One region of the Microcoleus sp. N3A4 genome, then DNA from elsewhere that is predicted to be linked to it. Evidence: riboswitches for the same ligand, from Rfam matches in the RefSeq annotation. Region 1 holds a riboswitch; each other region holds the start of a gene.
What was found. A riboswitch is a leader RNA that binds a small molecule or an ion and turns the genes downstream of it on or off. The one in region 1 is predicted to bind cobalamin.
Positions count from the first base shown of each region.

Region 2: it holds a riboswitch for cobalamin, as region 1 does, so the genes downstream of both, QUA56_RS19000 (energy-coupling factor ABC transporter permease) here and metE (5-methyltetrahydropteroyltriglutamate--homocysteine S-methyltransferase) in region 1, are expected to answer to the same signal.
Region 3: it holds a riboswitch for cobalamin, as region 1 does, so the genes downstream of both, QUA56_RS23950 (DUF1636 domain-containing protein) here and metE (5-methyltetrahydropteroyltriglutamate--homocysteine S-methyltransferase) in region 1, are expected to answer to the same signal.

Region 1 is NZ_JAUBRJ010000009.1:33,035-37,221, reverse strand. It holds gene QUA56_RS07690 (hypothetical protein) at 1-21, opposite strand, end outside; gene metE (5-methyltetrahydropteroyltriglutamate--homocysteine S-methyltransferase) at 5-2,251, opposite strand; cobalamin riboswitch at 2,639-2,785, opposite strand; gene QUA56_RS07680 (iron ABC transporter permease) at 2,979-3,977, shown strand; gene QUA56_RS07675 (ABC transporter ATP-binding protein) at 4,118-4,187, shown strand, end outside.
Region 2 is NZ_JAUBRJ010000032.1:14,370-18,556, reverse strand. It holds gene QUA56_RS19015 (FAD-dependent oxidoreductase) at 1-1,081, opposite strand, end outside; gene QUA56_RS19010 (hypothetical protein) at 1,132-1,269, shown strand; gene QUA56_RS19005 (Uma2 family endonuclease) at 1,324-2,085, opposite strand; cobalamin riboswitch at 2,260-2,406, shown strand; gene QUA56_RS19000 (energy-coupling factor ABC transporter permease) at 2,429-3,187, shown strand; gene QUA56_RS18995 (energy-coupling factor ABC transporter substrate-binding protein) at 3,191-3,511, shown strand; gene cbiQ (cobalt ECF transporter T component CbiQ) at 3,520-4,187, shown strand, end outside.
Region 3 is NZ_JAUBRJ010000047.1:48,337-52,523, forward strand. It holds gene cobW (cobalamin biosynthesis protein CobW) at 1-950, opposite strand, end outside; gene QUA56_RS23950 (DUF1636 domain-containing protein) at 1,145-1,555, opposite strand; cobalamin riboswitch at 1,578-1,724, opposite strand; gene clpX (ATP-dependent protease ATP-binding subunit ClpX) at 1,865-3,247, opposite strand; gene cynS (cyanase) at 3,474-3,917, opposite strand.

The DNA of each region.
Region 1 (4,187 bases):
GATGCTATTTTCCGGTCGCATTTACTTCCTCCCGCAGCGTTTTGGCAGCTTCCACCATATTTTTCAGTGCCGGAATTACTTCTTCCCAACGCCGTGTTTTCAGGCCGCAATCGGGATTCACCCAAATTTGCTGCACAAGTAAATTGGCAATTCCAGTTCGCAACTGCTGCAAAATCTGTTCTGTTGTTGGCACGACTGGACTGTGGATGTCATACACGCCGTTACCCACTTGATAGGTGTAGCCTGCGGCGATGATTTCATGCAGCGTTTGGTTGTTGCTGCGACTATTTTCAATCGAAATCACATCGGCATCTAACCGTTCAATGTCTTTGATAATGTCGCCGAATTCGCAGTAGCACATATGCGTGTGAATTTGAGTTTGGGGATGAGCGACTGCGGTTGCCAAACGAAACGCATCTACTGCCCAAGACAGGTATTCACTCCAGCGTTCTACCTTCAGAGGTAAACCTTCGCGTAATGCGGGTTCATCTACTTGAATTATCCTCGCTCCTGCTGCTTCTAAGTCTGCCACTTCATCGCGCAAGGCCAGCGCAATTTGAAACGCTTGTTCCTGTCGAGAAATATCGGTGCGCGGATATGACCAATTTAAAATTGTTACGGGAGCTGTTAGCATTCCCTTAACTGGTTTTTGCGTCAATGATTGCGCTACTTTAAACTCGCGTACCGTCATTGGGGCAGTGCGAACGACATCACCGTAAATAATCGGCGGACGCACGTACCGACTGCCATAGCTTTGCACCCAGCCATTTTGCGTGAAGGCAAATCCATCTAACTGTTGTCCAAAGTATTCCACCATATCGGTGCGTTCAAATTCGCCATGCACTAGCACATCCAGCCCAATTTCTTCTTGGAGTTTAATGCTGTCGGCAATCTCAGTATCGATCGCTGCTTCATACTCTGGCTGACTCAATTCACCCTTTTTATACCGTACTCGCAGTTGTCGCACTTCTGATGTTTGAGGAAATGAGCCGATCGTTGTGGTGGGAAAAATGGGCAGAGAAATCTGTTTTGACAGCCGCAAACCGTAGGATAATTCCCGTAGAAAGTCATTTGTCGTAATGCTTTTCATGCGTGACTGCACGGCAGGATTGGCTGGACTAAATTGCTCGAATTTTGTCCAGGCATCGGTAATCTTGGCGCGATCGCTCTCAGTTTCTTCTCCTGCTAAACAGCGTGCCAAAAACTTCACCGCTTGCAGTTTTTGTTCGGCAAAACTCAACACATTGCGGAGAGGTTCTGGCAACTTTGTTTCCCGTTTGGAATCGTAGGGAACAAACTGCAATGATGCCGACGGCTGAATGACGATATTAGGCGTAATTCTTTGAATGTCTTGCAGCACTGGCAGCAATTTTTCTGGACGGATTTGCCAGATGTTGCGGGCATCCACAATGCCAACACCCAGATGCTTATCTGGGGGAAATCCATATTGCTTGAGTAAATCTAAATTGCGTCCGCGAGTGAAGTCTAAACTAATCGCGCTAACAGGCAATGCCATCACCCAAGAATAAGTTTCACCCAAGTCATCAAAGTAAGTGACAAGATGCAGCGGTAAATCGAATTTAGCAAAGGCTTGATAAGCAGTTTGATAGTGTGCTTTGAAATTGTTTGCATCTCCCAGAACTAAGGCAGGTTCATGTATCTGCACTTCGGCAACGCCAAGGGCTTTTAATTGCGTCAAGAGTTCGATGTAGCGCGGCAGCAATTGCGCTAGAGAATCGTCCATTGCGCCATCTAACCGACTCAACCGCAGTAGGGTACAGGGGCCAAGAACGATCGGCACTGCCCGCTCCCCTAACGTCGCTTTTGCCCGCTGCACCGTCTCCAGAAAATCGCTGAAATCTGCTGGTTGCAGTTGGGTCGGAATTTCTGGGACGAGGTAGTGATAGTTGCTATCAAACCATTTGGTCATCTCTAGGGCCGGAATTCCTGCTTTGCCCCGTGCCATTGCAAAGTATCGATCGAGTCCTGATAACCCCTGAAAGCGTTTGGGAATTAGACCTAAACGAATTGTCCAGTCAAGCACGCGATCGTAGAGTGTGGTATCGCCTGCACCGATGCGATCGATGCCTGTCTGTAGCTGTGTTTTCCAATTTTCTATTTCTACAGTTTGAACAGTGGACAGTAAAGTATCTGCCTCTAATTTGCCACTCCAAAAACCTTCCAAAGCTTTCTTAACTTCACGGTTTTTACCAATGCGGGGATATCCAAGAGTTGCCGTTAAAATTGACATAATTGCTCCTAAGTTGGGGTTGTCAATTGATTCATCAGTCCATAGAAACTCTGTCGGAAACCAAGAGGTATCCGATGCCGAATTTTCGACAGCAATGCCATTAGATTGCAGGGCGCATCAAAGGCAAAACCATCTGAATTTCCAACAAAGCTATAAAAAAGCTGTTAGAAATTACAGCAGGCAAATGCCCAGCAAGATTCCTTGCATCTGAAACTAGATAATGCTGTTCATGCTAGTTTTTCAAACTTGCTATCTCGCCCTAGAAACCAATTCCACCACAGGTTTCTCGCGGGTTAAGGAGTATAATCGCCGATCGCGCAGCGTCTCTGAAAGAGAATCGAATTGAAAACAAAATGCTGAATACATCCGTACCTCGCAGATGGGTTAAATGAAACGATACAATCGGCGGGCATCCTGACTAAGAAACGATTGTACGCTTCATCACAGTTGCGGGACAGCGCCGGGTTCGCACCGGACTTTCCCCGTTTCCTCTAGTGGGTGATCTCCACCAGAACCGATTACTTCTGACAATACCACATTTCCGAAAATTTGCAACCCCTCCGACAAATAGCGCGATGTAGAGTTTTTCGATCGTCGGCTGTTCATCTGTTCCCACGGTCGCCACCTTCTGGTAAATGGGTTATTGTAGTTAACGAGTTCGATCGTTCCGCAAATCTCAACGGAGGACATATCGCGCTTTATTTTTAAAATCAAGTGGTGTAATCTAGTGAATTTGCAAAAAATCTGGCTAAAATATCGAGTTTTTCAGGCAGTTATATTCTTAGGATTGGGTTTGCTATTAACGATCGCCCTTTCGCTTTCTTTTGGTGCGGTGCCGATGAGTGCCGATCAATTGTGGCAAGCATTTCTGCACCGAGGCGATGCTGTCAATCAAACTATTTTCTGGGAATTGCGTTTGCCCAGAGTTGCTGCATCGCTGACAGTTGGTGCGGCGTTGGGAATGTCGGGGGCTTTGCTGCAAGGGTTGCTCCGCAACGGTTTAGCCGATCCTTTTGTATTAGGAATTTCGGCGGGTGCAGGGTTGGTTGCGATTACCATGCTGACTTTGGGAATATTTCAAACTTGGGTGCCTTTGGCGGCTTGGATTGGTGCTATTTTAACTTCGATGCTGGTCTACTTTTTGGGAAAAACTAAAACGGGGATTTCTGTGGAACGTTTGGTTTTAGCTGGTGTGGCTGTGAGTTCTCTGTTTGGGGCAATACAAACTACACTGCTGCTGTTAGCTGAAGACAGCCGCTTGCAAGCTGCTTTGAATTGGTTGATAGGCAGTTTGAACGGTCGCGGTTGGTCGGATTTGCAGGTGGCTGCACCTTATATTGTGGCTGCTTTGCTGTTAGGATGTTTTTTGGGGCGATCGATAAATTTGCTGGCTTTGGGCGACGATTTAGCTGTTGGTTTGGGGGTTTCGCTGGTGCGATCGCGCTTGTTGATTGGGGGTGTTGCTACTTTGCTAGCTGCGAGTGCTGTCAGCATCGGCGGATTGATTGGTTTTGTGGGATTGGTTGTGCCTCACGGGGTGCGTTTGTTGGTTGGTAATGATTATCGGTTTGTGTTGCCGCTGAGTGCGATCGGCGGTGCTTGGGTGTTGACTTTTGCTGATTTTTTGGCTCGTTTGGGTGCGGTAGAATTGCCTGTGGGTACGGTTACGGCTTTGTTGGGTTCTCCGCTGTTTGTCTGGCTGCTTTATCGGCGTTCTAGTTATTAGTCATTAGTCATTAGTCATTAGTTATTAGTCATTAGTCAGTTGGCAGTTGTCAGTTGTTAGTTGTCAGTTGTCAGTAAATTTTCCAATAACCAATAACCAATAACCAATAACTAATAACCAATAATCAATAACAAAATATAATGTCTTTAGAAATTCAAAATTTAACTGGTGGTTACGGCGAAGTTACGATCGCCCACAACATCACTTTAT
Region 2 (4,187 bases), on a different contig from region 1:
TGCCAGCGTGTCTGATATAAAGTTCTGATGCAGAAGTAACAGAAGTAGCCCCCAAACTCCTCAGCCAAGTGGCAACAAATAACATCTCTCTTTGCATATTAGCCGTGGGTTTGCTCCCGCTTCTCGCTAAGGCTTCTGCTTCGCTGGCGGTGACTGCAAATAAAAGCGCATTCCACGAAAGTCTTTCATTTGGAAGTATTGCTATATTTCCCTCATCTAAAATTACGCCCGTTTGAGGCAAAGATAGCTTTCTTCCTCTAAAGGAGTGATAAGCTGCAGACAGAGCCGGCGAGCGAACATCGATGTAATCGTTACCCGCCCACAGAGTTTTGAGATTGCCTCTAGTGTCGATCATTTCCAGCCGGAGTTCTTGTGCTAGTTTGACATCCTTGCCTGCAGCGTACAGCAAAAAATTTTGACTTTCAGAATCGGCGAGGTTTGTGAAGCGTTTTAGATAAATGTAATCGAGTTCTTTCAGTCTTCTTGCAGTAAGTCCTTGGGTTTCAAAAACGAGGGTGACTGGAAGTTCTGAGTTAGGCAGACCAAATGTTTCAAATCCCTGCTGCTTTCTCACGCCGGCAGCTTGAGCTAATTCGGCATTGACAGTGGCATCAATAAATTGCTTGCCGGCATAAACTGCGCCTTTAGAGGTGGTTATACTGGCAATTTTTTGGCCTTCTTTACTGACTGATTGAATTTCTACTTTGCTGAGGAGAGCGACTCCAGCTTGTAACAGCATTTCTTTTAGCGCTGCACTGGCTTTGCGGGGGTCAAGTGCAATTGCGGTGACACCGGATTTTTGCAGGAACTCTTTATAGATTGCCGCTGGTGAACCAAAGGTATCTAAATTTAAAGATTTTTGAAGTTCTTGACTAATCTGACTTCTATCTAAATAAGCAAGACCGCCTCTTGCCAAATGCCCGCCAATCCCTTCTTGCAAGCTTCCTTTAGACATCAGCATAACTCGCGGATAACGCTTTGTCCGGCGACGATATTCTCTGGCAGCCGAGATAACAGCTAAAACTCCTGGAACTTCATCACCAAAGCCGATGACATCGTAAGAACGCAAATCCGTGACCATTATTTAATAACCTCTCCCGATCGTCATTTTTTCGAGCTGGATCTCAATGTTTGCCGTCAAACTCTCTGTTGGTTCCAAATTTAGCTGCATCTTTGGTGATTTTTGCGATAAATATTCACACATTCTTGGATGTAGAAATCGGGTTTTTTCCCGGAAATCCTTCGTTGAGGGCGATCGATCTCGGTTGAAAAACCCGGTTTCTGAGCGTCCAGAGTCGGTCAGTCTGGTGCTCTTGATTGCCATCAGGTCAGATTATCGGGATCTATCCCCAACTCTCGCAATCGCTGAGCTAGTCGATCGGAACGTTCAGCCAATCGATCGGCGCGCTGGGCTTCCTGTTGGGCGCGCTGCGATTCCTGTTGGGCGCGCTGGGCTTCCTGTTGGACACGTTCCGCTGATTGTTTTACCTGTTCTTCAGGTGTCAGATAGCGTTTGCCATCGGCATCATACCAATACAACCACTCCCTTGTCACCCCAGAATAATTTCCCCTTTCACAACCAATCCCCAAACCAATTTCTGGCATCCAAACTGGATGTCCTGGCTGTAATTCATACTTCCCATTGACTAACTTGTGTACTTCTAAATGAGGTTTACGGCGACGGCGGGAAGAATAAATGACGTAATAAAGTACGCCTAAAGCTTGATATTCCTCCAACTTTGTGCTGTATTCCTTGCGATAAGTTGGGGAAACTACTTCCAGCACAAAAGTCGGCAAAACATTTTCATCCCACAGCACGTAACTGGGACGCAATTCTTCATCATAAAACCTTTCTACACCTAAACTTAAGAAAGCATCTGGCACAATGTGAGGTTTATCGGGGTGATAATAGATACCCATATCTATGCCAAAAAACCAGTCCATGCGTTCTGACCAAAGTATCAGCAAGATTGCCTTTAGCAATCCCGGTATTAATTCTTGCAGTTCGTTATCCACAGGTGTTTCATCGGAGTCTGGTAGTTCATCGGCTGAGGGCCAGTGCCTCGGAAATTTGTAATCTAACATGGCGGCTTTCCTCAAAAATCACTAATATTATACCGTTGATTTGTTTGGCGATAGTATTTATTGAACGAACCGCGAAGACGCGAAGGAAGAGAAGAGAAGACGATCGGTAATTTTGATTTAGTTAATCTGAAGTAATTTTTGTAAAATATTTGCTGAGACTTACGCGATCGACTATACTAAGCCTAACGATTCGGTTCTAATGGGGAGCAGCCATTAGAGGAAACGGGGAAAGTTCGGTGCAAGTCCGGCGCTGTCCCGCAACTGTAATGAAGGTGATGTCGCTTTCTGAGTCAGGATGCCCGCCGATGTGTTGGTTTACATTGTCTCATCTGCGAGGTTCAGCATGAAGGCCGGAAATCGGAAATTGGTCAGCTTGGGATTGATGGCTGGCTTGAGTTGTTATATTGTCTTGGGCTCGGCAACGCCCGCCGCAGCTATGCACATTTCGGAAGGTTTTTTGCCGGTGCAATGGGCTGCGTTTTGGTGGATTGTGGCGCTGCCTTTTTTTGCCTTTGGGTTGCGTGCGATCGCCCGCATCACCAAAGAACACCCGGAACTTAAACTGCTGTTAGCTTTAGCCGGTGCGTTTACTTTTGTACTTTCTGCTTTAAAAATTCCATCGGTAACGGGGAGTTGTTCTCACCCAACGGGTACGGGTTTGGGTGCGATTTTATTCGGCCCTTCGGTGATGGCGGTACTCGGTGCTTTAGTGCTGCTTTTTCAAACGTTACTGTTAGCTCACGGCGGGCTGACAACGCTGGGAGCTAATATGTTTTCGATGGCGATAGTTGGCCCGTTTGCTGCCTATTTTATCTATCAATTGCTGATGCGAACTGGCAGGCAACGGGCGGCAATTTTTTGTGCAGCAGCTTTTGCAGATTTGCTGACTTACGTGGTTACTTCGATTCAATTAGCGTTAGCTTTTCCCGCAGCCAGCGGCGGTTTTATGGCTTCGTTTCTCAAGTTTGCTGGTATCTTTGCAATTACTCAAGTACCCCTTGCTATTAGTGAGGGATTGCTGACTGTATTAGTCTGGAATTGGCTGCATTCTTACGGGAAGCCGGAGTTAGAAACTTTGAAACTATTGAGACAGGAGTCATAAGCCATGAGTCAAAAAAACACAAGAAATCAGCAAGCTACTTCACAACAAAATTGGATGTTGGTAATTGCTGTGATCGCGCTTGCCGTTATTCCCCTAGTTTTTGTCCGGGGTGAATACGGCGGATCGGATGGGGAAGCACAGAAAGCGATTACGGAAATTCAACCGGACTATCAACCTTGGTTCAATCACTTATTTGAGCCTGCTAGCGGAGAAATTGAAAGTTTGCTGTTTGCGACTCAAGCGGCGCTAGGATCGGGCGTAATTGGCTACGCGATCGGGCTGTACAAGGGGCGATCGCAGCGACAAAAATCTGATGATGAATAGCCGTCGGAATGAACCATCAGATTGACAGTCTGGCTTATACAAATCGCTTGCGCGGGTTGCCGCCAACCCACAAATTATCCTTTGCGATCGCCCTGTTAATTCTTTCTCTGGTTTCTCCTGCGATCGTCCAATTGTCGATCGCCCTTTGGTTGGCTGTCTGGATCGTCATCTATGCGGGTATTCCGGGGGAACTGTATTTGCGGTTGCTGTCGCTACCGTTGATGTTTTTGCTGACAAGTTTGCCTGCTTTGGCGATGAGTGCGGTGGCGGGCGATCGTATTCCCGCAATTCAGTGGGATATCTGGCAAGGTTGGGGGATTAGCACCGGCACTTTTTATCTGTATGTGAGCCGCACTGGGATATACCAAGTGAGCTTGCTATTTGCCCGCGCCTTCGCATCGACAAGCTGTATGTATTTCATCCTCTTGACGGTTCCATTTACCGAAATCTTGCAGATTCTCAGACAATTACGCTGTCCAGAGTTAGTCACAGAACTGCTATTACTAATGTATCGGTTTATTTTTAGCTTATTGGCGATCGCCGATGAACTTTGGATAGCCCAAAACTCCCGCTGCGGCTATCGCACTTGGAAACTGGGAATGCGTAGTTTAGGCATTTTAATCGGGCAATTGCTTCAGCGAACTTTGGAAAACTACCGTCAAGTTTCCTTGAGTTT
Region 3 (4,187 bases), on a different contig from region 1:
TGCCAAGGGCGATCGTAAAAATGTTCGATCCGCGAACCCACACCTTGCAACACCATCCTCATCGGTTTCTTGGGAACCGCCACAAACCCTTTAATCCGATAGATTTCCTCCTGCTGCATCAAGGATTGCAGTTTTTTCACCAAAGCTTCAGGTTCAAATTCGCGATCGGCAATAAAGAAAGTCGAGTTAATATCATCATCGTGCTCGTGTTCCTCCTCAGTGTCATGGTGACTCGGGCGAGACTCCAAATCATCCTCAACCGCCGCATTAAATCCCAACAGCACATCGGGGTTAATTTCGCCACCTTTGCAGGGCACAATTTTCACACTCGGACGCAATTCTTGTTGCAACCAGGTTTGGACTTTCTGGTGAGTTTCAGCATCTACGCGATCGACCTTCGTTAAAAGTACCATATCGGCACAGGCTAACTGGTCTTCAAACAATTCCTCGATCGGAGTTTCGTGATCTAAACTAGAATCAGCTTGCCGCTGTGCCATCAAAGCATCGATATCACCGACAAAAGTACCGCTAGCAACAGCTTCGCAATCGACAACAGCAACAACACCGTCTACAGTAGCACCCGTGCGAATTTCCGGCCAGCGAAAAGCTTGAATCAAAGGTTTAGGAAGTGCGAGACCAGAAGTCTCAATTAAGATACAATCAATTTGCTCTCGGCGCTTCAACAATTCCTGCATAGTCGGCAAGAATTCCTCTTGAACAGTGCAGCAAAGACAACCATTTGTTAGTTCTACAATATTGCTGCTGACATTTTCTTCTTCGTCGCAAACTTGGCAATCGCGCAGCAGTTCTCCGTCAATTCCAATTTCGCCAAATTCGTTAACCATAACAGCAATTCGGCGACCTTGATTATTTTGCAATAAGTGACGAATTAGGGTAGTTTTGCCGCTACCGAGAAAGCCGGTAATGACTGTAACAGGAATTTTGTGCATTGATGATTTTGTGCTTATTTGGTGATGGGATATCTCGTTCCCAGGCTCTCTCTGCCTGGGAATACCGATCTAGAGGCTCTGCCTCGCTGGAATAAAAGATCGCTTTTAAAACGAGGCAGAGCCTCGGCGTATGCGTTACCAGGCAAAGCCTAGGAACGAGAAGGAAAAAACTAAAGTCCCTACTACAAACCTATCTAATTTCCCAGCGGCGGAATCTTCGCCAAAATGCCTTTTTTCAGAGCTTGAGGACGCTCAGACCAAGGCAACAAACCGTCCGATTTAGCATAGTATTGACCCGCGCATTCGAGTACAGCTTCCGCACTTTCCGGTTCATTTGCAGGCAAATCGCCAAACAGATAAGTGTACTTTCCAACAGCAGCAAAAGACACCGCACAAGAGCGACTGCAAGCACTCATGCACTCAACTTCCCGAATATCAAACTCATCGCAAAATTCCCAATCTTTAGCGAGTTTCGATAAGTCTTCCATAAATTGTTGACCGCCGCTTTTGCCTTCGCGCTTGCCGTTTTTCCAAACACTAGCGCAAGCAGTGCAAACAAACAGACTGTGCTTTGTGGGTACAGCCGCATTAATTCCATCCATCATCCGTACCTCGCAGATGCGTTCAAAAGTGAGTTAGATATCGGCGGGCATTCTGACTTGAGAAACCACAAGGGTTTCATTACAGTTGCGGGACAGCGCCGGACTTGCACCGAACTTTCCCCGTTTCCTCTAGCGGCTGCTCCCCGCTAGAACCGATCGCGAAATCACATCATACCGCACTTGCCACCAATCAATTTTAGATTTTAGATTTTAGATTTTAGATTTCTGATTAGAGAAAGCGACCCCAGGGATAAATCTGGGGCTGGTTTAGTAGTTTGTAGGGTGCGCCACAAGCACCCTACAGATTACAAATTATGCAGTTTCGTGCTGTTTGCGCCATGCCGGATGCCACAGCAATTCAGCAGTCGATCGCTTCTCGACCATTTCAGGAGTAATCATACAGTGAGCCACATCCTTGCGAGAAGGCAATTCGTACATCACATCTAGCATTAACTCCTCTAAAATGCTGCGGAGAGCTCTCGCGCCAGTTTTGCGGCGGTAGGCTTCCTGGGCGATCGCCCGCAGCGCTTCCGGCTGGAATTCCAACTCCACGCTGTCCATTTTCAACAGCTTTTGATACTGCTTCACCAGCGCATTTCGGGGCTCGGTCAATATTTGCATCAAAGCTGCTTCATCCAGCGGCGAAATCACCGTCACCACCGGAATCCGCCCGACAAACTCAGGAATCAAACCAAACTTGACTAAATCGTCGGGCTGTACCTGCTGCAAAATATCAGCAGCCCGCTTATCCTTGGCCGGCAAAGTTGAGTTACTGTCGCTTTCTGTTGGCTGAATAAAGCCTAAAGATTTTTTACCCAAACGCTGTTCAACTATTTTTTCTAAACCGACAAAAGCACCGCCGCAAATAAATAGAATCTTGCTCGTGTCAACTTGAATAAAATCTTGGTAAGGATGTTTGCGGCCGCCTTGCGGGGGCACGTTAACCACCGTTCCTTCCAACATTTTTAGCAGGGCTTGCTGCACTCCTTCTCCCGATACATCCCTTGTGATCGAAGTGTTTTCGCTTTTGCGAGCAATCTTGTCAATTTCATCAATATAAATAATGCCGCGCTGCGCCGATTCGACATCAAAATCCGACATTTGCAGAAGCCGCAGCAAAATATTTTCTACATCGTCGCCGACATATCCAGCTTCTGTCAGCGTCGTCGCATCGGCTACCGCAAAGGGGACTTCGAGCATTTGCGCCAAACTTTGCGCTAACAAAGTTTTGCCACAACCTGTCGGCCCAACTAGCAGGATGTTGGATTTTTGCAGTTCTACATCGCTGTCAGCAGAAGACTTGTCGCTATCTTTAGCTTGGTCAACGCTCAAGCGCTTGTAGTGGTTGTAAACTGCTACAGAAAGGACTTTTTTTGCTGAATGCTGGCCGATGACGTGGTTGTCTAAATGCTGCTTAATTTCTGTCGGTTTCGGAATTTGAGCTAAAACGATTTTCGATTTGTTCGATCGACCTTGACGCCGCGTTCCTTGTCCCTGAGACTCTCGCACCTCTGATTGGGGAATCTGTTGACCAATTGTTTTGCTGGAGTCAAAAAACTCTTCTTCTAAAATTTCATTGCACAGTTCCACGCATTCATCGCAAATGTAGACGCCGGGCCCAGCTATTAACTTGCGGACGTACTCCTGCGACTTGCCGCAAAATGAGCATCTGAGATGGGAGTCATATTTTGACATATTTGCCTCTTACTTTACGGTTGCGGTTGCTTTCTTTGACTGGGGAAGTTGCCGCGCGATCGATCTTAGCCTTACCCTAGAAAGGTTTCCCGCGGACACCAAAACCAGTCAAGCTTCGCCGACTCTATTTCTAAGTTAACACTTGTGAGGCATTAGTGATTAGTCATCAGTCATTCGACCGATTAAAATATTTTAATTTTCACCGGCCGAGTTTAGCGACACTTGCTTACCATTTTTTGTAGGCTAAAAATTTCCCCGACATAATTAATTTCACTCGATCGCCTTTTGGGTCTGCTTCTTTCTCGACATCCAAAGTAAAGTCTACCGCGCTCATAATCCCGTCACCAAATTTTTCATGTATCACTGCTTTGAGCGGCATCCCGTAAACCTGCATAATTTCATAGAACCGATAAATCAGAGGGTCAACTGGAACTGAGGGATCCAAAGAACCTTTTAACGGAGGTTCGCAGAGAACCGCAACCGTCTCGCCATCTAGTCCCAAAGCCGAGACAATTTTCTCTGCTTCCTCTTCAGATGCGGTTGCTTGACGGTAAATAACCGCGGCAATCCAAACTTCGTCGCGCCCCAAAAGTTTTTCCAAATCTGCAAAACTAATTCCCTTAGCTTTTTTAGCAGCCAAAAGCTTTTCTGTAATTTGTGAAATTGCCATTAAATATGCTCCTACTCACTGCTGTGTTAGATGTGAAATTTGTCTCACATTTTGGTGATTTTGTCAATACCAAGCTGAGAAAAAAAACAGAATCGATCGCTCGGAACTTCAGCAAAAGCTGGTCTCCTCAACTTCGACAACTCATATCGTTTCCAGTTGCATGGGTATTGTTCAAATGTCCAAACAGTCAACAGTCAACAGTCAACAGTCAACAATCAACAATCATTTCGAGGAGTGCAACCGGAATTGATATCACAACTGATAAATCCC